DNA from 2 places in the Shewanella sp. 10N.286.52.E4 genome. Region 1 is predicted to be linked to the other one. Evidence: riboswitches for the same ligand, from Rfam matches in the RefSeq annotation. Region 1 holds a riboswitch; the other holds the start of a gene.
What was found. A riboswitch is a leader RNA that binds a small molecule or an ion and turns the genes downstream of it on or off. The one in region 1 is predicted to bind lysine.
Positions count from the first base shown of each region.

Region 2: linked by a shared signal. The riboswitch ahead of lysC (lysine-sensitive aspartokinase 3) and the one ahead of AB4153_RS16140 (Na+/H+ antiporter NhaC family protein) in region 1 are both predicted to bind lysine.

Region 1 is NZ_JBFRJJ010000028.1:1,010-13,442, forward strand. It holds gene AB4153_RS16125 (hypothetical protein) at 775-903, shown strand; gene AB4153_RS16130 (thymidine kinase) at 1,026-1,604, opposite strand; gene AB4153_RS16135 (M3 family metallopeptidase) at 1,932-4,076, shown strand; gene AB4153_RS16140 (Na+/H+ antiporter NhaC family protein) at 4,157-5,713, opposite strand; lysine riboswitch at 5,791-6,011, opposite strand; gene AB4153_RS16145 (electron transfer flavoprotein subunit alpha/FixB family protein) at 6,900-7,823, opposite strand; gene AB4153_RS16150 (electron transfer flavoprotein subunit beta/FixA family protein) at 7,826-8,575, opposite strand; gene AB4153_RS16155 (H-NS family nucleoid-associated regulatory protein) at 9,023-9,427, shown strand; gene rcsF (Rcs stress response system protein RcsF) at 9,581-9,976, shown strand; gene tsaA (tRNA (N6-threonylcarbamoyladenosine(37)-N6)-methyltransferase TrmO) at 10,001-10,738, shown strand; gene AB4153_RS16170 (acyltransferase) at 10,811-11,428, shown strand; gene AB4153_RS16175 (proline--tRNA ligase) at 11,747-12,433, shown strand, end outside.
Region 2 is NZ_JBFRJJ010000010.1:108,526-120,958, reverse strand. It holds gene AB4153_RS05630 (dicarboxylate/amino acid:cation symporter) at 1-502, shown strand, start outside; gene AB4153_RS05625 (thioredoxin family protein) at 647-1,402, shown strand; gene AB4153_RS05620 (class 1 fructose-bisphosphatase) at 1,496-2,488, opposite strand; gene AB4153_RS05615 (hypothetical protein) at 2,487-2,621, shown strand; gene AB4153_RS05610 (S9 family peptidase) at 2,784-5,003, shown strand; gene arcA (two-component system response regulator ArcA) at 5,288-6,004, opposite strand; gene AB4153_RS05600 (DUF3293 domain-containing protein) at 6,687-7,121, shown strand; lysine riboswitch at 7,641-7,817, shown strand; gene lysC (lysine-sensitive aspartokinase 3) at 7,959-9,308, shown strand; gene AB4153_RS05590 (succinylglutamate desuccinylase/aspartoacylase family protein) at 9,330-10,469, shown strand; gene AB4153_RS05585 (site-2 protease family protein) at 10,671-11,801, opposite strand; gene AB4153_RS05580 (DUF4144 family protein) at 11,927-12,307, opposite strand; gene AB4153_RS05575 (DUF342 domain-containing protein) at 12,328-12,433, opposite strand, start outside.

The DNA.
Region 1 (12,433 bases):
AGCGTGAGCCTGACAGGACGTCAGGCTAGCTTTCGTTGGGCCATGGACGGCCCATCGGAAGCGGTAGCATTTTCGAATAAGTCAGAAGTTAGCACAAACGAAGTTTAAAGCTGGATTGATTCTCCGTTGGAAATTTTGCTGTTTAAATTTCGCCGGAGCTGCGGGGCCTAAGTCTTAAATAAAGAGTAAAGAGGGAGTCGCTGTTCACTCCCTTTTAGTCTGGTGTGGGCGAAGCGCCACGACTTTGATTTTTTTCAAATGATAATTTCAAAATTTGAAACAAGTTTTCGGGCAAAAACGTTTTACGATAACTTCATTTATATTGGCTCAGTTACAGCAGACCATTACTTCAATTTAATCCATTGCCTGCCGCAGGCTTATGTGCAGATACATCCAAGACACGCCGTAAACACATCCCTGTGGGCTCTGCGAAAACATCCATGTTTTCGAAGGTCTTGAACGTATCTACACTGGGTTTATTGTCTCTTCGATTTGACTGCATTGGTGATAATTTAAAGAGCTAAAGCTAGTAGATCTTGCATTTAAAAGACTCAATTTGAGTTGAGGACGTTGAAGAAAATAGCGTGAGGCTGACAGGACGTCAGGCTAGCTTTCGTCGGGCCATGGACGGCCCATCGGAAGCGGTAGCATTTTCGAATAAGTCAGAAGTTAGCACAAACGAAGTTTAAAGCTGGATCGATCCCCCGTTGGAAATCTTTCGCTTTTCAGAAAATTTCGCCGGAGCGGCAAGGGATGTCGAGAAGGGAAATGCTGTTGTTTCCCTTTCGTCTGGTGTGGGCGAAGCGCCACGACCTTGATTTAGACCTTGATTTAGACTTTGATTTAGACTTTGATTTAGACTTTAACCTAGACTTTGATTTAGATTTTTATCCAAATATATAAATCATTAGCTAACGAAAGCTGTAACTAATAATGGATCAGAAATGCGTTACTCCCAACCCGTTTCAGTTTTCAAAAAATGGCTCTCAACTTCTCATTTAATCAAAATACTGTTATCAACAGTATTAGTCCCAAATGAACTCACGAAAATGCTTACGACATACTGACTCATAGCTTTCGTTACCACCAATCGCCACTTGCTCGCCTTCACGCATTGGTTTGCCATTGCCATCAAGACGCACCACCATGTTAGCTTTACGGCCACAATGACAAATGGTTTTTAACTCAACCAATTTATCAGCCCATGCTAATAGGTATTGGCTGCCACTAAACAGCTCGCCCTGGAAATCAGTTTTAAGGCCATAACACAGTACTGGAATATCTAAATTATCCACCACGTGAGTTAATTGCTTCACTTGTTCTTTACTTAAAAACTGCGATTCATCAATTAAAATACAATGCAGCTTTTGGGTTTCAAGCTCAGTTTCAATCATCTTAGATAAGTTATCTTCAGCACCAAAAACTTGCGCTTCAGTTTCAATCCCTATTCTTGAGGCGACTTTTCCCACACCATAACGATCATCGATTGACGCTGTCATGACTAGCGTATTCATTCCGCGTTCACGGTAGTTATAAGATGATTGTAGAAGTGATGTTGATTTGCCAGCATTCATAGCCGAATAATAGAAATAGAGTTGTGCCAAAACAGAAGATCCTTATTGTTATAATCGCCGTTATTCTATCATCGAATCGACTTTTAAATAAGCCGATTACTGATTTAATAGCGTGAAGCTGTTAACAGGTTTTCTGGCAAATTACTGAGGCTATAACAACTAGCAAGTAAGGCGTGACAACCGCAAACCTCGCATACATTAACAAAATTTACATTCTGCAATAAATTAGATCACAGTTTTACGCTCTGTTAAGTCCATAACAATTACAGGCATCACAAAACCCAACATTCTTCATATACGATTAAGAAACAATTGATAAATTGCATAAACAATTATAATTAAGGAAGTAGAAAGTCGATGCATAAAACAATTGTCGCAGTAGCCATTGCTACTACCCTCGCTTTAGGCGGTTGCAGTTACAACAATTCAAACAACTCAACTGAAACAACAACACAAGAGGCTGCAGTGCAACAGAATCCACTATTACAAGCCAGTGTTTTACAGTATCAGGCACCTGACTTTAGCCAGCTTAAAGATGAGCATTATCTACCAGCCCTTGAGCTCGGTATGGCGCAGCATTACCAACAAATTTTGGATATTGCCGCTAACCCAGCAGCCGCCACGTTTGAGAATACCATTGCCGCAATGGAAAAAAGTGGCGCTTTACTAACCCGTACCTCGAGTATTTTCTATAACCTTACAGGTTCAAATAGCAACCCAGAGCTGCGTAAAGTACAAGGTATTATGGCGCCCAAAATGGCTGCCCACTCAGATAACATCAACCTAAACCCTGAGCTATTTGCCCGTATTCAAACCATTTACGATAACCGCTTGACCATGTCGCTGACTGATGAAGAAGTCCGTTTAGTTGAAGTCTATCATCAGCGTTTTGTACTGGCGGGCGCAAAACTAACTGAAGCTGAAAAGCAGAAAATCCGTGAGTTAAATGAAGAGCAATCAACCCTCACCAATGAATTTGCTCAAAGGCTATTAAGACTAAGTAAAGAAATTGCTGTAACTGTGGACGATGAGGGTCAACTTGCAGGCTTATCAACATCTGCAATCGCTGCAGCAAAAGCGGATGCCGCTGCTGCGGGATTTGACGGCCAATACTTACTTAACATCACCAATACCACTCGTCAGCCAGTATTGGCGCAGTTAGATAATCGAGCATTACGTCAGCAAGTATGGGAAGCATCTGCTAACCGTGGCTTAACAGGCGAAAATGAAACGGCTTCATTAGTGGCACGTTTAGCACAGCTTCGGGCTAAAAAAGCCAAACTATTAGGTTTCGACACTTGGTCTGACTACCGCTTGGCACCGCAAATGGCAAAAACACCTGAAGCGGTATATGACATGTTCGGCTCTATGGTGCCTGCGGTTGTTGAAAACACCCAAAAAGAAGCTGCAGACATTCAAGCGATGATTGACAAAACCGGCGGCGACTTTACTCTAGCGCCATGGGACTGGGCTTATTACGCTGAGCTAGTGCGTAAAGAAAAATTTGACTTAGATTCAGCATCAATCAAGCCTTACTTTGAATTTAATCGCGTACTTGAAGATGGGGTTTTCTTTACCTTACAAGAACTTTACGGCGTAACGCTTAAGCCGCGCCCAGACTTACCTGTTTATCATCCAGACGTAAAAGCTTACGAGATGTTTGATGAAGACGGGTCAAGCATGGCTATCTTCTACGCTGATTACTTTGCCCGTGAAGGCAAACGTGGCGGCGCATGGATGAGCTCTTTTGTTGGCCAGTCAGAGCTATTAAATCAAAAGCCTGTCGTCGTAAACGTGATGAACATTAAAAAGGCGCCTGAAGGCCAGCCAACGTTTGTGAGCTACGATGAAGCAACGACTATGTTCCATGAAATGGGCCACGGTACTCATGGTATGTTCTCAAAAGTGAAATACCCATCACTAGCGGGAACTTCTGTTTCACGTGACTTTGTAGAATTCCCGTCAACCTTTGAAGAAGACTGGGCCGCACATCCCAAAGTACTTGCTAATTACGCCAAGCATTATGATACGGGTAAACCTATCCCTGATGACTTGCTGCAAAAACTATTAGCGTCACGAAGCTTTAACCAAGGCTTCGATACGTTAGAGTATATGTCTGCAGCTCTGCTTGACCTAGAATGGCATGCACTGGACGCTGATGCTCCTTTACAGAACGTTGAGCAATTCGAAGCCAATGCGTTGAAAAAACACGGCGTTGATTTGCCTGCAGTGCCGCCACGTTACCGCTCAACCTACTTTGCGCATGCATTCCCTGGCGGTTACTCAGCAAGTTATTACGCTTATATGTGGAGTGAAATTCTTGCCGCTGATGCCTTTGCTTACGTGCAAACTCAAGGTGGTTTAAATCGCGAAATAGGCATGAAGTTTAGAAAAACGATTCGTGAAGTGGGCAACAGCGTACCGCCGATGGAAGCGTACCAAAACTTCAGAGGCCAAGCGCCAACTACGGAAGGGTTACTTGAGCGCCGCGGCTTAAATTAATTAGCCTAACGTATACAGTAAATACAAAAATGCCACTCTATTGAGTGGCATTTTTTATGACTGAATATAAAAAACAGTCGTTACTTAGTTGCTATTTTAAGCCCTAATACTGCCAGTACAAATAACACTGAACAAGTAATAAAGCCCATTGCAACAGAGCCAGTAAAACCAAGCACTGTGTAACCGACAATACTGATAACAGCGACAATCAAGGCATACGGTAATTGCGTCATTACGTGGTCTAAGTGATGACAGCTCGCACCCGTTGACGACAAGATGGTGGTATCCGAGATTGGTGAACAATGGTCACCGAATACTGCACCAGATAATACTGCTGCAAGCATAGGTAACATCATAGTGCTGTCACTGCCCATTGCCATATCAGCTGCGATTGGCAACATGATACCGAACGTCCCCCAGCTTGTGCCGGTTGAGAAAGCGGTTAAACCAGCAAGCAAGAATAATACTGCAGGTAATAATGCAAACGGGATATTACCAGTAGCAAGGCTTGCCATGTACTTACCTGTTTCAAGCTCACCAATCACTGATGCGATGGTCCAAGCAAATAACAAGATGTAGATAGCAGGTAGCATTGATTTCCCGCCGACCTTAAGGCCAGTAAACATCATGCTAGCACTGATTTTTTGTTGAATTGTCAGTAGTACCGTCACAACTAAGCCCACAAGTGACCCGTAAAATAATGACTCACTCACTTCAGTGTTTTCAAAAGCACCTAGTACGCTAAACTTTAGGCCTTCACTTGTTAGTGCATCCGCACCAGTTGCAACCATAAAGTAAATCGTCGCTGCCACCAAAACAAAAATCGGTAGGAATAGACCTAGAATTTTACCCGTATCCGCTTCTGGTAAATCAGCCGTTGCACCTGGTGGTAAGCCTTTGCTTTCGTCAAACAATTCGCCTTTTTGCGCATTACGTTCATGTTGACGCATTGGGCCAATATCTAAGCCAAAGATAGCCACACAAAGTAATAGTAATAAAGCAAAAATGGCGTAGAAATTCATTGGCACCATTTGTAAAAAGACGCTTAGGTGTCCAGTGTCAGCAAAGCCATGTGCCGTTAAAATACCGCCGATTAATGCGATGATATATGCACCCCAGCTAGAAACGGGTGAGATAACACAAACTGGCGCAGCTGTTGAATCGAGCAAATAGGCTAACTTAGCGCGAGAAATATGATAACGGTCGGTAATAGGACGTGCGATTGAGCCAACAACAATGCTGTTGAAATAGTCATCAATAAACACCACACAACCTAAGAACATAGTCATCAGTTTGGCATCACGCTTATTACGAATGCGTTGATGTGCCCAATCGGCAAAAGCGCGAGCTGAACCACTGACTGTGATTAACGCGGTGATCATCCCAAGTACCACTAAGAAGCCGATGATCTGTAAATTCCACGCGTTTAGCGCGCCATCATCCCATACTAGACTGGTTACAGTGCTAAAGAGGTGACTTGCTGCAGTACCTATTGAAAAGTCGCTTAGAAGCACCACACCGGCAAGAATACCTAAGCCAAGTGAAAGAAGCACTTTACGTGTGACCACTGCAAGAATAATTGCCACAACAGGCGGCAAAAGCGAAAGTGCCGAATCGGCGTAACTTGTTATCATCATTTTTTATAATTTCTTCGTTGAGTACGAATGGAGGATAACTGATAAGGCAAGACAACGCAGAAAGCGAAGACAAGGATCTTTTCAGTAGCACTCCACAGTAATATCGATATCAACATCGATATCCATTGTTTTATCCTCACGGATAAAAATTACTATGACAGTGCAGCCCCTTTCGGAAACTGCCCCAGCAAACGGTTTTGATATAACCAGTTCGCTTCGGCACCAAATCCTTTCCGTTTAAGTTATTGGTATCACCCAACGTAAACTTACTGATATTTGATGCGCCTCTACTTATGTATTCTGCACAGTGAGAGCCTTATTTGAAGCTCTCTGCCGATACACGCCACTATACAAACATAAGCGCGAGGTTAATTGCCAGATAAAAGTAGCTTATCTTGTGAGAAATAACATCACAATCAAAAAACGCCACAGCGGCTTATCAAGGGTGTAACGATTTATTAGCAAGCGTTGTTTTATCCATCAATATCACCATTTCAAGGGATGTTTGACCAAATAGGAGGGGTAATACTATTTTACAGACCTGATTAAGTTGTACTGCTCTGCGAGATAATTTTTGTTTGATAAAATCAACGGACTTAATACTCAAACTTAATTTAAGATGCTATTTAACGCTAGACAGTGCGTGCTTGCGTGCGTATGTGTCTGTATAGATGCGTGACAAGTCATAATCAATAAGTAAATGCCTTGAAAGTATTGCTATTGAATAACAATCAAGAACTAATCCACCCCATTCGTTTATGATTGTTTTTCACCTAACAAGTCACTCCCTTTAAAAAGTTAAAGCATCAGACTATGCATTATCAATAAAGGCCGAACCGAGGTATTTAGGCTAAAAGCTTAATTATTAAGACCTTAATTATTGAGTTTGATTATTAAGGCTTTAAAAGCCATATAAACTTGTCAAAATGAAGAAATATGCAATAAAAACAAATCAATGGCTGGGTTATTCACAACGGTAATAAATATCTAAGGCTGAAATGACTAATCTAAAACAAAAATGTAGCTACTGACTAATTTACTCTTGTCTAACTTGAGTTTACTGCCACGCATGGCGATTTTACTGGCTATAAAACAAAAAAGGTTTTTGCCAATATGACAAAAACCTTCCTAAAATGCATAAAACTTACTGTTTAAACCAGCCTATAAATAATAGGTAAAATACTGATTATAATAAATTAGTAAGTTCTGGAATCGCATCAAACAAATCAGCTTCAAGACCATAGTCTGCGACTTGGAATATAGGCGCTTCAGGATCTTTGTTAATCGCGACAATCACTTTTGAATCTTTCATGCCCGCTAAATGCTGAATCGCACCAGAAATACCCACAGCGATATATAAGTCAGGCGCAACAATTTTACCTGTTTGACCCACTTGTAAATCATTCGGTACAAAACCCGCATCTACTGCAGCACGTGATGCACCGACAGCAGCGGTCATTTTGTCAGCAAGCGCTTCAAGAATGGCAAAATTCTCTCCACTGCCCATACCACGGCCACCAGAAACAATCACACCAGCGCTACCTAACTCAGGACGCTCTGATTCAGTCAATGTTTGCGATACAAACACAGTCTTAGCTTCGGCGACAAAATCTACCGCCACAGCTTCTGCACTGCCTTCGTTGCCGACTGCATCAAATGCACTCGTGCGCACAGTTAACACTTTCTTGTCATCTAAACTTTGTACTGTTGCTAAAGCAGAGCCAGCATAGATAGGACGAACAAATGTGTCTGCACTAACAACTTCAATCACTTCTGAAATTTGTGCGACGTCCAATAACGCAGCCACGCGAGGTAGAGTATCTTTACCAACACTTGTCGCAGCAGCCACAACGTAGTCGTAATCGCCAGCAAGTTTAAGCACGAGTTCAGATAAATTTTCAGCCATTTGTGCTTCATATGCAGCTGCATCAGCCACTAAAACCTTACTGACGCCAGTTAATGCTTGCGCAGCAGTAACAGCAGCAGCACATGCACTGCCAGCCACTAATACATGAACATCACCGCCAATGGCTGTCGCAGCGCTAACTACTTTTGCTGTGTCTAATTTTAAACTTGCATTGTCGTGCTCTGCTAATACTAAAATGGCCATAATTAGATCACCTTCGCTTCATTTTTTAACTTTTCAACTAGCTCAGCTACTGAACTCACCATGATGCCAGCTTGACGTTCAGCAGGAGGCGTCACTTTAACGATAGTTTGGTGTGCTTTTAAGCTAACACCTAAATCATCAATTGAAAGCGTCTCAAGCGGCTTACGCTTCGCCTTCATAATATTAGGCAGTGAAGCGTAACGAGGTTCATTTAAACGTAAATCAGCTGTCACAACCGCTGGTAATGGCATTTTAAGGGTCTGTAAACCGCCATCGACTTCACGTGTTACTTCTGCGCCGTCTGCACTCAATTTAAGCTCTGATGCAAACGTGGCTTGAGGCATTTGGGTTAATGCAGCAAGCATTTGGCCAGTTTGGTTGTTGTCGCCATCGATAGATTGCTTACCAAAAATCACTAAATCTGCTTGTTCTTTTTCTTGCACCGCTTTAAGAATTTTAGCAATTGATAAAGGCACTAGCTCTTCATCCGTTTGCACATGAATAGCGCGATCAGCACCAAGTGCCATAGAGGTACGTAGCTGTTCTTGCACAGCTTTAGCTCCAATACTCACCACCACGACTTCAGTCGCACTTCCCGCTTCTTTTAATCGAACTGCTTCTTCAACAGCAATTTCACAAAATGGGTTTAACGCCATTTTTAAATTAGCAGTATCAACATTTGTGTTATCAGCCTTTACTCTGACTTTCACATTGGCATCGACTACGCGCTTTACAGGCACCAATACTTTCATGGGATTTCCTTCTACACCTTCAATGTATGTGGATGGCACATTGGCTATCACCAATGCAATATGGCACAACTTTACGTCCTGTTAACGTTAACGTCAACCAAAGTCAAACACTTGTTTATATCTTTTTTTGTTAACTTGGTCGGTATAAATAAGTTGTATTAAGCATTTATTTATTTATCAGGCGGGATATTTGCGTTTTTTTATTTAAAATTTGTTCATTTAAGGATTTTTTATTTGATCCAATCAAATTTAGTTTCTATTATTAAAGGCGATTCAAGTAACCGTGTTTTTCTACTATTATTTTGTTTTAACATTTTAAATAGTCAAATCAATTTACACTCTCGTTTGATAACAATTAAACAATCTAGAGTTTTGGTAAGTATTATTTAATAGCCACAGAATTACTTGAGATACTTATTAATTAAAATCATTAGGATGCACATTGATATGAGTGACTTTTTAGAAATTTTAACACATGGTCGTCGTTTTAAAGCTGCTGTAAAAGAGTTATCACTAGAAGATTTACGTGAGCTTTCAGTCAAGTTAGAAAAGATTATCACTGAAAGAGAAGAAGACGAAAAAGCTGAATTAGAAGCGAATGCTGAACGTAATGAACGTATAGCCGAAATATTAGCTCAAATTGAAAACAGTGGTTTATCAATTGAAGACTTAGGCGAAATTACTGCTAAGCCAGCACCTAAAAAGCGTGCCCCTCGCCCGGCTAAATACCAAATTGAAGTTGATGGTGAATTAATTCAGTGGACTGGCCAAGGTCGTATGCCAACGGTATTTAAAAACCAAATTGATGCAGGCAAGAAAATGGAAGACTTTTTAATTCCTGGTATGGAATAAAAGTTCACCTTTTTGAAATTAAAGAGCTTACTTCGGTAGGCTCTTTTGTTATCTGCATAAGCCTTTATCAAGTATTTCCACAATCCTGTAAGCCATGTAAACTGTAGGCAATATAGACTCCTCTTTAATGCTCTAAATAAATTAGGCCGTATTATGAACACTTCTCAAACGATTGCGTTAATCACCCTCTTCTCTACAGTACTTTTATCAGCATGTTCAAGTAATTACACCTTTAATAGTAATTTAGATGGTGAAGCTATCGATGAATACTTTAAGCCGACAAGTGTTGAATTGTATATAGACGGTGCAAGCCCCAAAGGCCCCTATGAAATCGTTGGCTTAGTTGAAGGTGAATCTTGTCAAGAAACAGAATCAGGTGTGCCAGCTAATATTGCAGATGCACGCACCCAAGCACGTAAAAAAGCAGTCGAACTAGGCGCGAATGGCTTAATAGTGAAAAAGTGTCTATTAACAGAACAAAAGACCAATACTTGTTATACCCAAGCATTTTGTGTCGGCCAGGCGATTAAAACAGCCACAGCTCAATAACCTTTAAATATATTAGTTATATAAATGAATAAATACTCTGAACAGTCTTTTAATTCTCAAATTGAAGCTGTTGCAATATGTCGCACCCCGTACAAACAAAAGTTTGGAATACCGCGACAACCTGGACTAGTCAATGTTCGTGGCTGGGTTGAGCTTGCTCCCCATGTTAATAACATCGATGCAGTAAGAGGTATTGAGCAATATTCTCACTTATGGCTACTTTTTTGTTTTCACGAAAATTTAGCTCAAGGTTGGAAAAATACGGTTAGGCCACCCAGACTAGGTGGCAATGAAAAGCTAGGGGTATTTGCCACTCGCTCAACGTTTAGGCCAAACGGCATTGGTCAGTCAGTGGTTAAATTACACAATGTTGTGCAACGAAATGGCAAAGTCTGTTTAGAAATATCGGGGATGGATTTATTAGACGGTACGCCAATCATTGATATTAAACCTTATATTCCTTTTTCTGATGCTATTGATAATGCCAGTGGTGGTATTGCGCAATCTGCACCACAATTAATTGACGTACAATTTAGTCAATTAGCTGAAAGCCAATTGGCTGAATATTCGAGCGAAAATAAAGTGGCTGATTTAAAACAAGTGGTGAATGATGTTTTAGCTCAAGACCCTCGCCCTGCTTATAAAAAAGCAAAAGCTGATGCTAAGATATACCAAGTGGCTTTATATGATATCGATATTTTTTGGCACCTTAATAATGACAAAATTGAAGTGATAGAGATTAAACCCACTTCGGTTTGTTAGCTATGGTTTCTCCCTTACAAACAAACAAGCAAGTATTACTCTTCCATCATTATTTAATATAAGCCCATAACCATGACTCAAGATAAACCTGATTATCAAGCACAACATAAAAAACGTTTGTCTTGGATGCCTTGGCTTTATTTTTCATTAAAAGAAAAACACTTAATCTGGGCTAAGCCTTGGCAAGATGATATTCAGCAGCATTTATCTTCAGTTGAAACCGTCCATATTGGTGAGCAGTGTTTCATCGCGCCAGAAGCAAGGATATTTGCTGAGCGTGGCCGAGATATCCGTATCGGCGACCAATGTATGATTGCTGCTGATGTGTTTTTACATGGCCCTATCACCATGGGCAAAGAAGTCGCCATTAATCATGGTTGCTCGTTTGATGGCGGTAGAGTGGGTATTACCATTGGAGACAGAACCCGCATTGCCAATAATGTCACTATATATGCCTTTAATCATGGCATGTCGGTAGACTCGCCTATATACCAACAACCTGTGACAGCCAAAGGGATTACCATTGGTGAAGATGTTTGGGTTGGCGCACAAGCGGGTATTGTCGATGGAGTGAATATCGGTAACCAAGCCGTCGTCGGTATGGGCAGCATAGTGACAAAAGATGTACCAGATTTTGCCATTGTTGCAGGAAACCCTGCCAAAATCATTGGCGACAGGCGCGATAAATAACAGAAGCCCTCTAAGACTTATTACACTTACTCAAGGATAAATAAAGTAAGGTTAATTCGCTTATCATCTGCGTTATATTCTTTGTTTACATGTATTAATATTTGACGGCATGCCCTAAACCCCATGGCCAAATATATAACTAGATTAATAACTTAGCTTTCTCCCAACACGAGTCAACAAACGCTCGCTATTGTGGCACTGACCACTCCCTTTTTCGCCAACCGATAATAAAGCTTTATACAGTTCAATTATCTGGTGACAACATCGTGGCAAGTGCTAAAATGTCGCCCATTAATAGTTACTAAGTGGACAATGGGAATGCGAGTTAGCAATTACCTGCTTTCAACACAAAAAGAAACCCCTGCAAATGCAGAGGTTGCCAGTCATCAATTAATGCTGCGCGCAGGTTTTATCCGTCGTAATGCATCAGGTCTTTATTCATGGTTACCGAGCGGCCTACGTGTTTTACGTAAGGTTGAAGCGATTATTCGTGAAGAAATGGACAAAGCAGGTGCAATTGAAATCTTAATGCCTTTGGTTCAACCCGCTGATCTTTGGGTTGAAACTGGCCGTTGGGAAAAATTTGGCCCTGAATTGTTACGCTTCCAAGATCGTCACAATCGCGATTTTGTACTTGGCCCAACCCATGAAGAAGTGATTACTGACTTAGTGCGTAAAGAAGTGAGCTCATACAAGCAGCTTCCTTTAAGCCTTTATCAAGTACAAACTAAATTCCGTGATGAAGTTCGTCCACGTTTCGGTGTAATGCGTGCCCGTGAATTCTTGATGAAAGATGCATACTCTTTCCATTTAAACCAAGAATGTATGGATAAGACTTACGCAGCGATGCATGAAGCTTATAACAATATCTTCACGCGTATGGGCTTAGCTTTCCGCTCAGTGATTGCTGATACTGGCTCAATTGGTGGTGATACTTCGCATGAGTTCCACGTACTAGCTAACAGTGGTGAAGATTTAATTGCTTACTCAACGGGTAGTGATTAT
Region 2 (12,433 bases), on a different contig from region 1:
AGTAACAGCGAAACAATTCCGCGAAAAAACCCGCGAACAAATCTTGTTCTCGCTATCAACTGCGAGTTCAAATGCAACAATTCCAGTGACCATGCGAACCTTAACTGACAAGCTAGGTGTAAACCGCGCTGTAGCAGGTTTCGGGGTGCCGTTGGGCGCAACCATGAACATGGGTGGCGTATCTATTTACATTACTATTGCGATTTTCTTTGTTGCCAATGCTTTTGGTATGCCTATTAGTGGCGATCAAATTCCAGCCTTATTGTTCAGTGTTTTCTTATTGTCAGTGGGTGCAGGTGGTGTGCCTGGTGGTGGTATGGTGATGATTGGTGTGCTTATTCACCAAATGGGATTACCAGTTGAAGCGTTTGCTATTGTCGCTGCGTTAGACCGTATCATCGATATGGTGCTGACGTCATGTAACGTTGTTGGTGATACAGCGGTATTAACCATTGTCGACCAAACTGAAAAACCGCACCAGATTGAAGCTGAAAAAGCTTAAGTTTGATTGAGTCTTTTGGGGCTCAACGAACGGTTAACCCTATGCTTAACCGTTCGTTGAACATGGGGTTAACAAAAGGTCTGCATTAGCAGACCTTTTTTGTATATGCTTAGATAACTATCATAAAAATAAAGGGGAGGTTACGTGAAATTAGGGATTGGATTTATTTTAATACCATTAATGTTATTGATGGGGTGTCAGTCAACGACGCATCATGGTGAATCACTGCCACAATATACGTTTATTGCTCATGATAATGATATGGAGCGAGTAGCATCGGCTCAATCTACTGCTCAAGCAAATGGTAAATTGTTATTGGTGGTGATGGGCGCACAGTGGTGCCATGACAGCCGTGGTCTTGCTGCTAAGTTTTCGACAAATCAAATGCAAACCATACTATCCGATCGCTTTGAAACTGTGTTTATTGATGTGGGCTACTTTGATGACTTACATTATTTACCTCAAAAATATGCCTATCCTGCCTACTTTGGCACGCCGACAGTGATGGTGATTAACCCTGAAACCAGTCAACTTCTCAATGAGGTAAACTTATCTAAATGGCAAAGTGCTGACAGTGTTCCTATGGATGATTATCTAACGTTCTTTTCAAGTATTGGTAGCCAACCTGTCGCGCCATTACATAGCTCTGCGGAAATTGATCAATTTACCGAAAAAAATGTGGCGAAAATGAAGCAGGGCTTTGATCATTTAAGACCGATTTGGGCTGCGGTGCGAGAGGGGAGTGTAGATAAGTCGGATGAGTTGCAAGCTGTCGCCACTGAAGTGTGGCAATTTCGCACGCAATTACAAAAGGATATTGTCGCAATGAAACTAAAGTTAGCCGAAGATCCTGCAGCAAAATTGAATTTGCCCGATTATGCTCTTTTTAGCTGGCAGTAATAACCGGGCCTAACACTCGAAATAAAAAAAAACCGCCAACTGGCGGTTTTTTAGTTAAACCTCACTTAAAAGATGAGGTTTAAAATAAGCAGCTTAGCTGATTTCAGGTTCACTACTGTAATCAAGACCGTGATAGCTTAAGCAAGTTTCAACTTCGTTAGCTGATCCTAAAATTACCGCTACACGTTGGTGAATGGCTTCTGGTTCAATATCTAAGATGTCACCATAACCAGTTGAGGCTTTACCACCGGCTTGTTCTACTAATAATGCCATTGGGTTAGCTTCATACATCAAACGTAGCTTATACGGCTTCTCAGGGTTCTTGTTATCGGTTGGATACATAAAGATACCACCACGACATAACACGCGATGTACATCACCCACCATGGCTGCAATCCAGCGCATATTGAAAGACTTCTCACGAGTGCCAATTTTACCTAGCAACAAATCGCTAATGTAAGTTTGCATTGGCGCTTCCCAAAAACGTTGGTTTGACATATTGATGGCAAACTCAGCAGTGTCTTGGCTGATGCTAACACTCGGATCTGTTAACAAGAATTCGTTTGTATCAGGGTCTAGAGTATAAAGTTGAGTGCCATTACCTGTCGTTAATGCCATCATGGTTGATGGGCCATATAGAACATAACCAGCAGCAACTTGCTGACGACCATTTTGTAAAAAGCTGTTTTCAGTTAACTCACCAGCTTGTGCTGGTAGTACTGAGAAAATAGTGCCTACCAAAGAGTTAATATCAATGTTTGAAGAGCCATCTAATGGATCAAAACAAACCAAGTATTCACCTTGCTTATTCACTTCAACCACATAGTCTTCTTCTTCTGATGCTAGACCACGCACATTACCTTCGGCTTTGAGTGCATCTTTGAGCATATCGTTGGTGATAACGTCGAGTTTCTTCTGTGTTTCGCCTTGGACATTCTCTTGTTCAGTTGCACCTAAAACGCCTGCTAGTGCGCCATGGCGAACGGCTTGGCTAATTTCTTTTGAACAGTCAGCTAAGCTCAAAATTAATTGTGAAAGAGATTCTGATACAGCTTGTTTTGTAAGGGTTTGTGTCAAAGTTTGCATGCTTGTTCCTAAGACAGTAGAGGTTAAGGTCGGTAACCAGTGGTTAATGTTCTATTTTATTGCCACAGATAATACCTTAGTTCGGGTGACATTACAGCGTGAAAAAGATGAGCAATATATGACTTCGGACTGATTTGTTATAAACTCACGCAAAATGCCTACTTTAGGTTGGTATTTGGTTAAATTAAAAATAATAACAATAAGAAATTTACACCATCATTTTTTGTAAGGAATGACCATGATGACGAAATGGAAATCTACGGCACTTTCAGTGTTATCCGTAATTCCGCTAGTAATGACTAGTTCTCTTTTCTCGACCTACGTATTGGCCTCAACAATGAATATGACAGGTAATAACACTCCGCTTACTATTGAACGAATTCATGCTTCGCCAGCCTTAGCTGGTGCAAGCCCTAGAGGACTGAAGTTGTCTCCAGATGGTAGATTGGTGACATACCTTGCAAGTCGTGAAGATAATCAACACTTCTACGATTTATGGCAAATGGACATTGCAACGGCAAAGCGCAGTATTTTACTCAATGCCGATAAATTAGCTTCGGGTGAATTGTCAGATGAAGAAAAAGCACGCCGTGAGCGCCAACGTATTTATGGTCAAGGGATCATGGAGTACTTCTGGGCTGATGACAGCGAAGCATTATTGATCCCAGCTGCTGGCACTTTATATTATTTTACCATTGCTGATAACAAAGCGGTGGAGCTTGATACTGGCGAAGGTTTCGTAACTGATGCGCGACTATCGCCAAAAGGTAAGTATGTATCTTTTGTGCGCGAACAAAACATTTATGTACTAGAACTCGCTAGCTCAAAACTGACTCAGTTGACCTTTGATGGCAAAGGTCCGATTAAAAATGGTATGGCAGAATTTGTCGCCCAGGAAGAAATGGGCCGTATGACAGGTTATTGGTGGTCGCCAGACGAGTCATCTATCGCGTTTACTCGTATTGATGAGTCAGGCGTTGAATTAGTCACACGTAATGAAATTTATGCAGACGGGATTAAACTCACCGAGCAGCGTTACCCATATGCGGGTAAAACAAATGTTGAAATAGAGTTAGGCGTGATTACGCTTGCCAAAGAAGGAAAAGAGCAACAAGTTTCATGGATCGATTTAGGTAAAGAAAAAGATATTTATCTGCCGCGAGTGAAATGGCTACCTGATAGCAAACATTTGTCATTCCAATGGCAGAGTCGCGACCAACAATCGCTAGATTTACGCATTGCTGATTTAACCAGTAACAACAAGACTAAAACCATAGTGGCTGAGCGAAGTGAAGCTTGGGTTAACCTTAATGATGATTTACAGTTTTTAAAACAACAAAAGTCTTTCATTTGGGCGTCAGAACGTGATGGTTTTAACCACCTTTACTTATTCGATTTAAATGGCAAAGTATTAAAGCAATTAACCCAAGGTGATTGGGCGGTTGATGCGCTTGAGTTAGTTGATGAAAAAGCAGGATGGGTTTATTTCTCTGGTCGTAAAGATTCTGTAGTTGAACGTCATTTATACCGAGTGCCATTAGCTGGTGGCGAAATCGAAAAAATCTCCAGCCGTAACGGCATGCATTCTGCGGTATTTGCAGATAATAAACCTGTTTACTTAGATTACTTTAATAGCCTAAGTCAGCCGCCACAAGTGAGCTTACACGATGAAAAAGGTAAGCAATTAGCTTGGGTTGAGCAAAATGAAGTTAATCAGTCACACCCTTTGTATGACTTTGCGGGTCTTTGGCAAATGCCTGAATTTGGAGAGCTAAAAGCTGAAGATGGCCAAGCACTGCAATATCGTTTATTCAAACCTGTACCATTTGATGACAGTAAGAAATACCCTGTTGTTGTTCGCGTTTATGGCGGTCCACATGCGCAATTAGTAGTGAATAGTTGGAGCGAAGCGGATTATTTTACTCAGTATCTACTGCAACAAGGTTTTGCGGTATTTCAATTAGATAATCGTGGCTCTGCGCACCGTGGTACTGAGTTTGAATATGTTATTTACCAAAACATGGGCGATGCAGAAGTCGAAGATCAGAAAGTGGGCGTAGATCATTTACGTAGTCTGCCTTATATCGATGGAAACAATATTGCGATTTATGGTCATAGCTATGGCGGTTACATGGCATTGATGGCGCAATTTAAAGCACCTGATTATTTTAAGGCTGCAATATCTGGCGCACCGGTCACAGATTGGCGTTTATATGATACGCATTACACAGAACGTTACATGGGTCATCCTGAAAGAAATCAAACAGGTTATGATGCCAGTAGTGTTTTACCTTATGTGAAAAATTATCAATCAGGATTGATGATGTATCACGGCATGGCTGACGATAATGTGTTGTTTGAAAACAGCACTCGCGTTTATAAAGCCTTGCAGGATGAAGGTAAATTATTTCAGATGATGGATTATCCAGGTTCGAAACATTCAATGCGTGGTGAAAAAGTTAGAAATCACCTTTATAAGTCGTTGGCTGCTTTCTTGGAAAATGAGTTGAAGTAATGACGGTAGCGGTACTAATAGCCCTCAATGTGATAGCGGGGGCTTTGTGTTTAATGAGCTTAATTGAATTGTTTAAAGACAAAAGGCGTAAATAATTCGATCAGTTAAACTACATTCATAAGAAGTAACGTCTCGGTATTTAAAGCGTAGCTTACCCCTTCGTTTCGAGATTGAGCTTTAGCCAAAGAATATTCGTAATATAGTTTGTCCGTTAAGCTGAATTACAGCCAATAAAAAAGCCAAGTCATCGACTTGGCTTTTTTTATTTCCGCAATAAGCGAAAATTAATCTTCTAAGTTACCGCAAAAACGATAGCCTTCACCGTGGATAGTCGCGATGATTTCTGGCGTATCAGGTAAGCTTTCGAAATGCTTACGGATGCGACGAATGGTTACGTCAACAGTACGGTCATGTGGCTTAAGCTCACGGCCAGTCATCTTCATTAACAAGTCAGCACGAGTTAAGATTTTGCCTGGGTTTTCTACAAAGTGAAGCATCGCGCGGAATTCACTGCGTGGAAGCTTATAAGATTCACCTTGTGGGCTTACTAAAGAACGGCTGTTGATTTCTAAGCTCCAACCATTGAAGCGGTAGAATTCTACAGAACCTTTTTCTTCGATTTCTGCACCAGCACTATTAACGCGAGTTAATAAGTTGCGAGCACGGATAGTTAATTCACGTGGGTTGAATGGCTTAGTGATGTAGTCATCAGCGCCAATTTCAAGACCAAGAATTTTGTCAACTTCGTTGTCACGACCAGTTAAGAAGATAAGGCCGATATTGTTAATTTCACGAAGCTCACGAGCTAACAATAAACCGTTTTTACCAGGAAGATTGATATCCATAACAACAAGATTAATCTTATTATCCTGCATGGCTTTATGCATTTCTGCGCCATCGTTTGCTTCAGTTACTACATACCCTTCTGCTTCAAAAATACTACGCAGTGTATTACGGGTTACAGCTTCATCTTCAACAATAAGAATGTGTGGGTTTTGCATGTTATTTACCTAAATTAAAAACAATTGATTCTAGTCATGTTGCACTAGGGCGTTGGCGTGTTTATTAATGAAACGCCGATAATTTATAAATTTCACGATAGGTGTTTATCTATGTCTGCCCTGAACAAAACACGCTTCATGACTAGCTACATTATATACACTCAGCTTAATACATTATTAAAAGAGACATACGTGACATAAATGTGATCATAAAAAATCCATATTCTCATTGTATGCTGAGTCTTAACTCACTCACAATCAGTCTAAAGATCTATTAAAACAATGATTCGTTACACTATGAGATTAAATTGCTCATAAAAGTTCCTTGGCAATTTAATAATGTTCTATATTTAATGTTATCTAAAAATGTAGAACAAAATGCTCAAGCTTGATTATTTAATGGTGAAAAAATGTACCGATAAATGTAACAGCTTGTGCCACAACTTATAGTTATGTAGCAAAATCTAGCTAGTGGTGATTATTGTACTCGTTTTAGGCATTTGTTAACAAATGAAATGTTAACAAATTTACGCATTAGAATTGTTACAAAATTGAATTTTTTAATAAGCCTTTGATTTTGCTGTTTAATTTAATTATTATTCTTGTGACTTGCATCACATGGACTATGAGCGTGAATAAGGGTTTGCTACACTTAACTGGGATTAACAGAGAATATTAGATAATGGATAATTTAATTGATAGCCTTTGGCACAAGTATCAAGGAACACAATTTTTACTCACGCAGCGCTTATCTAATGATATTCCTTTCGCCATTGTCACCGCACACAATCCTCTTGGTAGTGTGCTCACTCCTTGCCAAAATCGGTTATTAGACCGTCGTTTACAGCGAAAAATTGAACAATATAACAGTCCATATCGTTCACTTATTGGCGCAGCTCCTGATTTATCGCATATGGAAAAAAGCTGGGCAGTCTTTATTGATAAACAGCAGGCGTTAGAATTAGGGCGAGAGTTCAAACAACATGCGATTTATTATGTGAACCAAGGTTTATTGTCTCTAGTGGCTTGCGGAGATGCGCCAGATGATGAAGTGATGATTGGCGACTTTACAACACGTACCCAGCTAGTGAATGAACTACCAGATTTGCACGAGTAATTTTTAGATATTATTGCTAATTAAGTATTGTTGTTAATTAGGTATTGTTAATTAGGTATTGTTGATTAAGGTGAGATCTCTGCCCAGAAGTCGTTAATGGTATCTTTATGTAGGTTTTATTCTAGCAAGAGCAGATTAAGGTTGAATAACAGCTTCATTCTGAAAGCGGATTGTAGAGCTAACTATTTATCACTTACTGACGGTTCACAATTGCATTGAAAATACGTATTCATTGGCGAGGTATATAAACCCTTTTAAGACATCATTGAGCAGTAATCGCTATTTTTGTTATTGCAGATGTATAATATTTGCTTCAACTATCCATTAGATTGTTTTTTGTATTCTTCTTTGTTGCTGTAATTTAAGTATTTATCTTATCAATTCCTTCAAAAAAGCTCTCCTGTTTGATTAAGCATTTAAATGTCGTATTTTCAGTATTCTGTTATTTAGTAACTTTATTACAAGTCTGAATTGACTTAGATGGTCATTTATTGGTATTTTTCACTTTCTTCCATTGGGAGAAACAGAAGAGGAGCGTTAGCTAGGTAGTGAGTCTGAGGAAAACCTATTCCGATGATGACTTATGAGGGAGATTAGCGCCGAGATATTCGAAGTGATTGGTTTAACTTCATATCGGTCGATTAGGCTGAATCCTAACGATTGTCACCTATTAATTGGTGGAGAGCTTCTGGTGAAAAGATTGCTGTTTCCCTTCTCTAAGGGTGCGTTATCACTGCACCAGGCTCTTCGAACGAAGTAAGTTCGGAGCGTAATCATGTTTTTAAATCTTATTGTTCAATCTGTAAATGCTAGTCAGCCTATTGCTGAGGTGCTGTCATGAGTTTAGTTGTTGCTAAATTTGGAGGCACATCGGTTGCCGATTTTTCTGCAATGAATCGCTGTGCAGGTATCATTCTTGCTAATTCTAATACTCGTGTTGTTGTCGTGAGTGCCTCAAGTGGCGTGACTAATTTACTGGTTGAGTTGACTCAAGCCAACGTAAATGACCAACGCCGTATGGCTTTGTTGACTCAAATTGCCCAAGTTCAATATGACATTGTTGATAAGCTAGAGCGCCCACAAGATGTGGCGGCAACAATTGATAAGCTACTCAGTAGAATGTCAGTACTTAGTGATGCGTTAGTGCTAGATAGAAGCAAAGCCATTATTGATGAGTTACTCTCAATGGGTGAGCAATGTTCTTCATTGTTATTTTCAGCAGTTATTCGCCAAAAAGGCACGCCTTCGAGTGCATTTGATGTAAGACAAGTACTGAGAACCGATAGTCACTTTGGCCGTGCAGAGCCACAGATAGAGAGTATTGCTTCTTTAGCCGCTGAACATTTAGCGCCGCTTTTAAATGAACAGGTCATTGTAACTCAAGGGTTTATTGGTGCAGACAGTGAAGGGCACACGACAACATTAGGCCGTGGTGGCAGTGATTATTCAGCAGCTTTATTGGCTGAAGCGCTTAAAGCTGATGCGGTAGAGATTTGGACTGATGTTGCTGGTATTTATACTACTGACCCTCGTTTGGCCCCTAATGCTAGACCGATCCCTGAAATCAGCTTTAATGAAGCCGCTGAAATGGCGACTTTTGGCGCCAAAGTATTGCATCCTGCGACTATTCTTCCTGCTGTTCGTCAAAAAATTCAAGTCTTTGTAGGTTCAAGTAAAGCACCTGAGCAGGGCGGAACCTGGATCCGTCATCAAGTTGAAGAGGTCCCTGTTTTTCGCGCCGTTGCTTTAAGACGTGATCAAACATTACTAAATTTACATAGCTTACAAATGCTACATGCTCAGGGCTTTTTAGCGGAAACCTTCGCAACGCTTGCTAAGCATAAAATCTCTGTTGATTTAATTACCACATCAGAAGTTAATGTCTCGCTGACACTGGATAAAACCGGTTCAGATTCAAGCGGTCAAGGCTTATTAAGTGAGTCGTTATTGCAAGAGTTATCACAGCATTGCCGAGTTAGAGTAGAAGATAATCTCGCTTTAGTCGCGATTATTGGTAATAAAATCGCTTCAACAGCTGGCATATGTAGTCGTGTATTCTCAGTACTAGAAAACCATAATGTTCGCATGATCTGTCAAGGCGCGAGCCCACACAACTTATGTGTGTTAGTGGCTGAATCAGAAGCGGCAGATGTAGTAAATTCATTGCATCAAAATCTATTTGAATAAGTAATGCCAATAAGGTTAAAAATGACAGCATCAACCGGTACTTCTAAAGCACTGACTTCGCAAGTTGAGTTGGGAGAATTGGCCACTGGTCAAGCGCTTACAGCGCCTTTGTTTAGTTTTAAAGGAAGCGATAGCGCTGCGCCTTCTGTGTACATTCAAGCAAATGTTCATGGCGCAGAAGTACAAGGTAATGCGGTTATTTATCAGCTAATGACCTTGCTAGAATCATACACTATTTTAGGTGATATTCGCTGTCTTCCACTTGCTAACCCACTAGGTATAAACCAAAAAAGTGGCGAGTTTACCCTGGGGCGGTTTGACCCGATCACTGGGGTCAATTGGAATCGTGAATATTATGAACATGCTGATATTATTAGCAATATTCCTCAATGGTTTGAACTAAACCAAGGATTATCAGATGCTGAGTTAGTCGTGGCTTTTCGTGAATTATTAACCCGTAGCTGTCAGCAACGTATCGCCAATACTTGGGGCATAAGCACAGGACACCGCCTTGCGGTTAGCTTGCAATCAATGGCCCACGACGCTGATATTGTATTAGATTTACATACTGGTCCGAAATCAGCCAAACATTTATATTGTCCTGAATATGATGTTGAAGCCGCTGGATTCTTCTCTATTCCCTTTTCATTGATAATTCCAAATGAATTTGGCGGTGCGATGGACGAAGCCGCTTTTTATCCATGGTGGCAGCTTCAACAATATTGCGCCACGCAACAACGTCATTTTGATGTACCGGTTGCCGCATTTACCTTAGAACTGGCTAGCCAAGAGCGCATTGATATGGCCGACGCTAAAGAAGATGCGCTAGGAATTTTGGCTTATTTGAGTCACCGAGGTGTGATTGAAGAGAAAGTGCTACCAGCTGAGATGCCGCGCTGGGGCTGTTATTTGAAAGACTACAAAAAGTTTCATGCACCAAAAGCGGGATTAGTAGAATATTGTGCAGAAGTGGGCAAGCCGCTGGCAGCAGGTGAGTCGTTAGTTACCCTATTAAGACTTGATCAATATGGCTCAGAACAAGCGTTAACGTCAGTGAGTTTACCTTGTGATTGCGTGCCTGTTTTGCACTTTGCTTCGGCATCAGTGCATCAAGGTACTGAGCTGTATAAAGTGATGACGAATGTGTTTGAGATTAAATGATGTATGATTTTTCCTGAGCTTAGAGCTTAGAGCTTAGAGCTTAGAGCTTAGAGCTAGAGCTTAGGCTTAGGCTTAGGGCGTAGTGCTTAGAACTTAGAACTTAGGACTAGAACTTAGCTATCATTTGGGACACTCAATACCAAATATAAACTGCGTAAGGTAAGTGGGTTAAACTTTCGAAATAACCCACTTTAATTCTTGTTAACTCTTCAATATTTCAAGTGGCATAGCCAGCATGTCATCACCAGAGCCTGCAAAGTACCAGATAATTCCAATCAAAATACCCACAGTTAAAAAATACCAAATCGTAGAAAATATCTGGCCGTATCTATCTAACGGTAATAAATGACTTTGATGGCGGGTTTTCCATTCAAACACAATTTCTAGGCTACCGATTAATAACAAGAAACCAAGTAATGCTAAACCTAAACTGTAACTGATGAACACACCGATTGCTGCGCCAGCCATACAGGCGATAAGCCCGACCATGCTGTTCATCGAAAAGGTAATGCTTTTTAAAATATGACCGCCATCTAAAGGTAAAATTGGTAGTAAATTAAACAGGTTTAGTAAGGCGTTAAAACTAGCGAGGCCAGCGAAGAATATATTGCCAGTGACCCAGTAAGCTATCATGCAACCTATCGACATTATTAAGCCAAATGTGGGCCCCATGATAGATATCACTACATTTTGCCAACGGGTATTAATGCGCTCGTCACTGACCGCTAAACCACCCATGAATGGGATGAGATAGATGCCTTTAGTCTTCATGCCAAAGTGTTTCATTGCCTTGATATGACCGTACTCATGGATAACCAAACAAGCGATTAATGCCAAGGCAAACTCGATTGAAAAAAGCCACGAATAGGCAGCAACACTCGCAGCTGCCAGCATCGCTTTAACCACTTTGGCACTTTTAAGTAATTTAAATCCTAAAGATGCCAATCCCACCATACTGAATTGTTGTTTTTTTACTGGGGCAACTTCAGGAACTTGTTGTTCAATATCCTTGGTATTACGTTGTCCTTCAGCAATGGTGTCTTTATCGACGAGCACTACATAGTTTATGAGAAACGGCTGCCATTGCACATCGGCTTCGAGACGGACTTTTATGATGTTTCTACTGGCTTCTGTAATGACATCATCAGTGCTCGATGTTTGCATGGAAGCGGGCCGTGATAACTCAAACTCATGTATGTTAAAAGCCTGATTATCTACAGATGCTGACTTTTGCGAGACTAATTGATTGTCCCAATATAGTTGTTGCCAGCCCGCCATGGAGCCTTCTAATCGTAGGCGTTTACCAAGGCATTCTATATTCAGCAGTTCCATAAATTTAGCTGTTCCATTGTTATGATGAGAAGTTGATGATTGGTGGTGTGATTTAATTGATACATTGTTCGATGCAATTATTAAAAACGCTAGGCATTCTGCCTGATAGGCAAAGGCGACTCAAGCTAAATAGATTCAAGATAAGCGACAGCTTCAATCCCTTGCTTTATATCACTAAAAACAATTTTAGCGCTACAGCAATGGCCGTTTAATACTGCGTGTTGTCGAACCAAATGGATAAAACTGACAATATCGATAGGGTGTTGGCTTATTTCAAGTTGAGGTAATTCCGCTGTGGGTTGTGGTACCTGCATCAAGCTTGAGTCTATCGTCGGTTCGATAACAATATTAAAGGTTAGCCCTGCAGTGTCTAATAGCTGATCTTGGTGATCATAGATGTGTGGTTGCAAGCAACAAAACTCTAGCCAATCTCTCTCACTGGCTAGATAAATCAGCTCTTCACTTTCTTGTTGCTTGATAATTGCAGGCCAACAAATGTTATCCATAGCATTTATCACCATCAGTTTTAATGGCTACCGTAATCAAAACTGATTTCATTATGAAGGTTTTTAATCTGACAAGGTCCATGCTCTCTTTGGGTTCGATTTTGAGCAGGGCCAATATGGATTTCG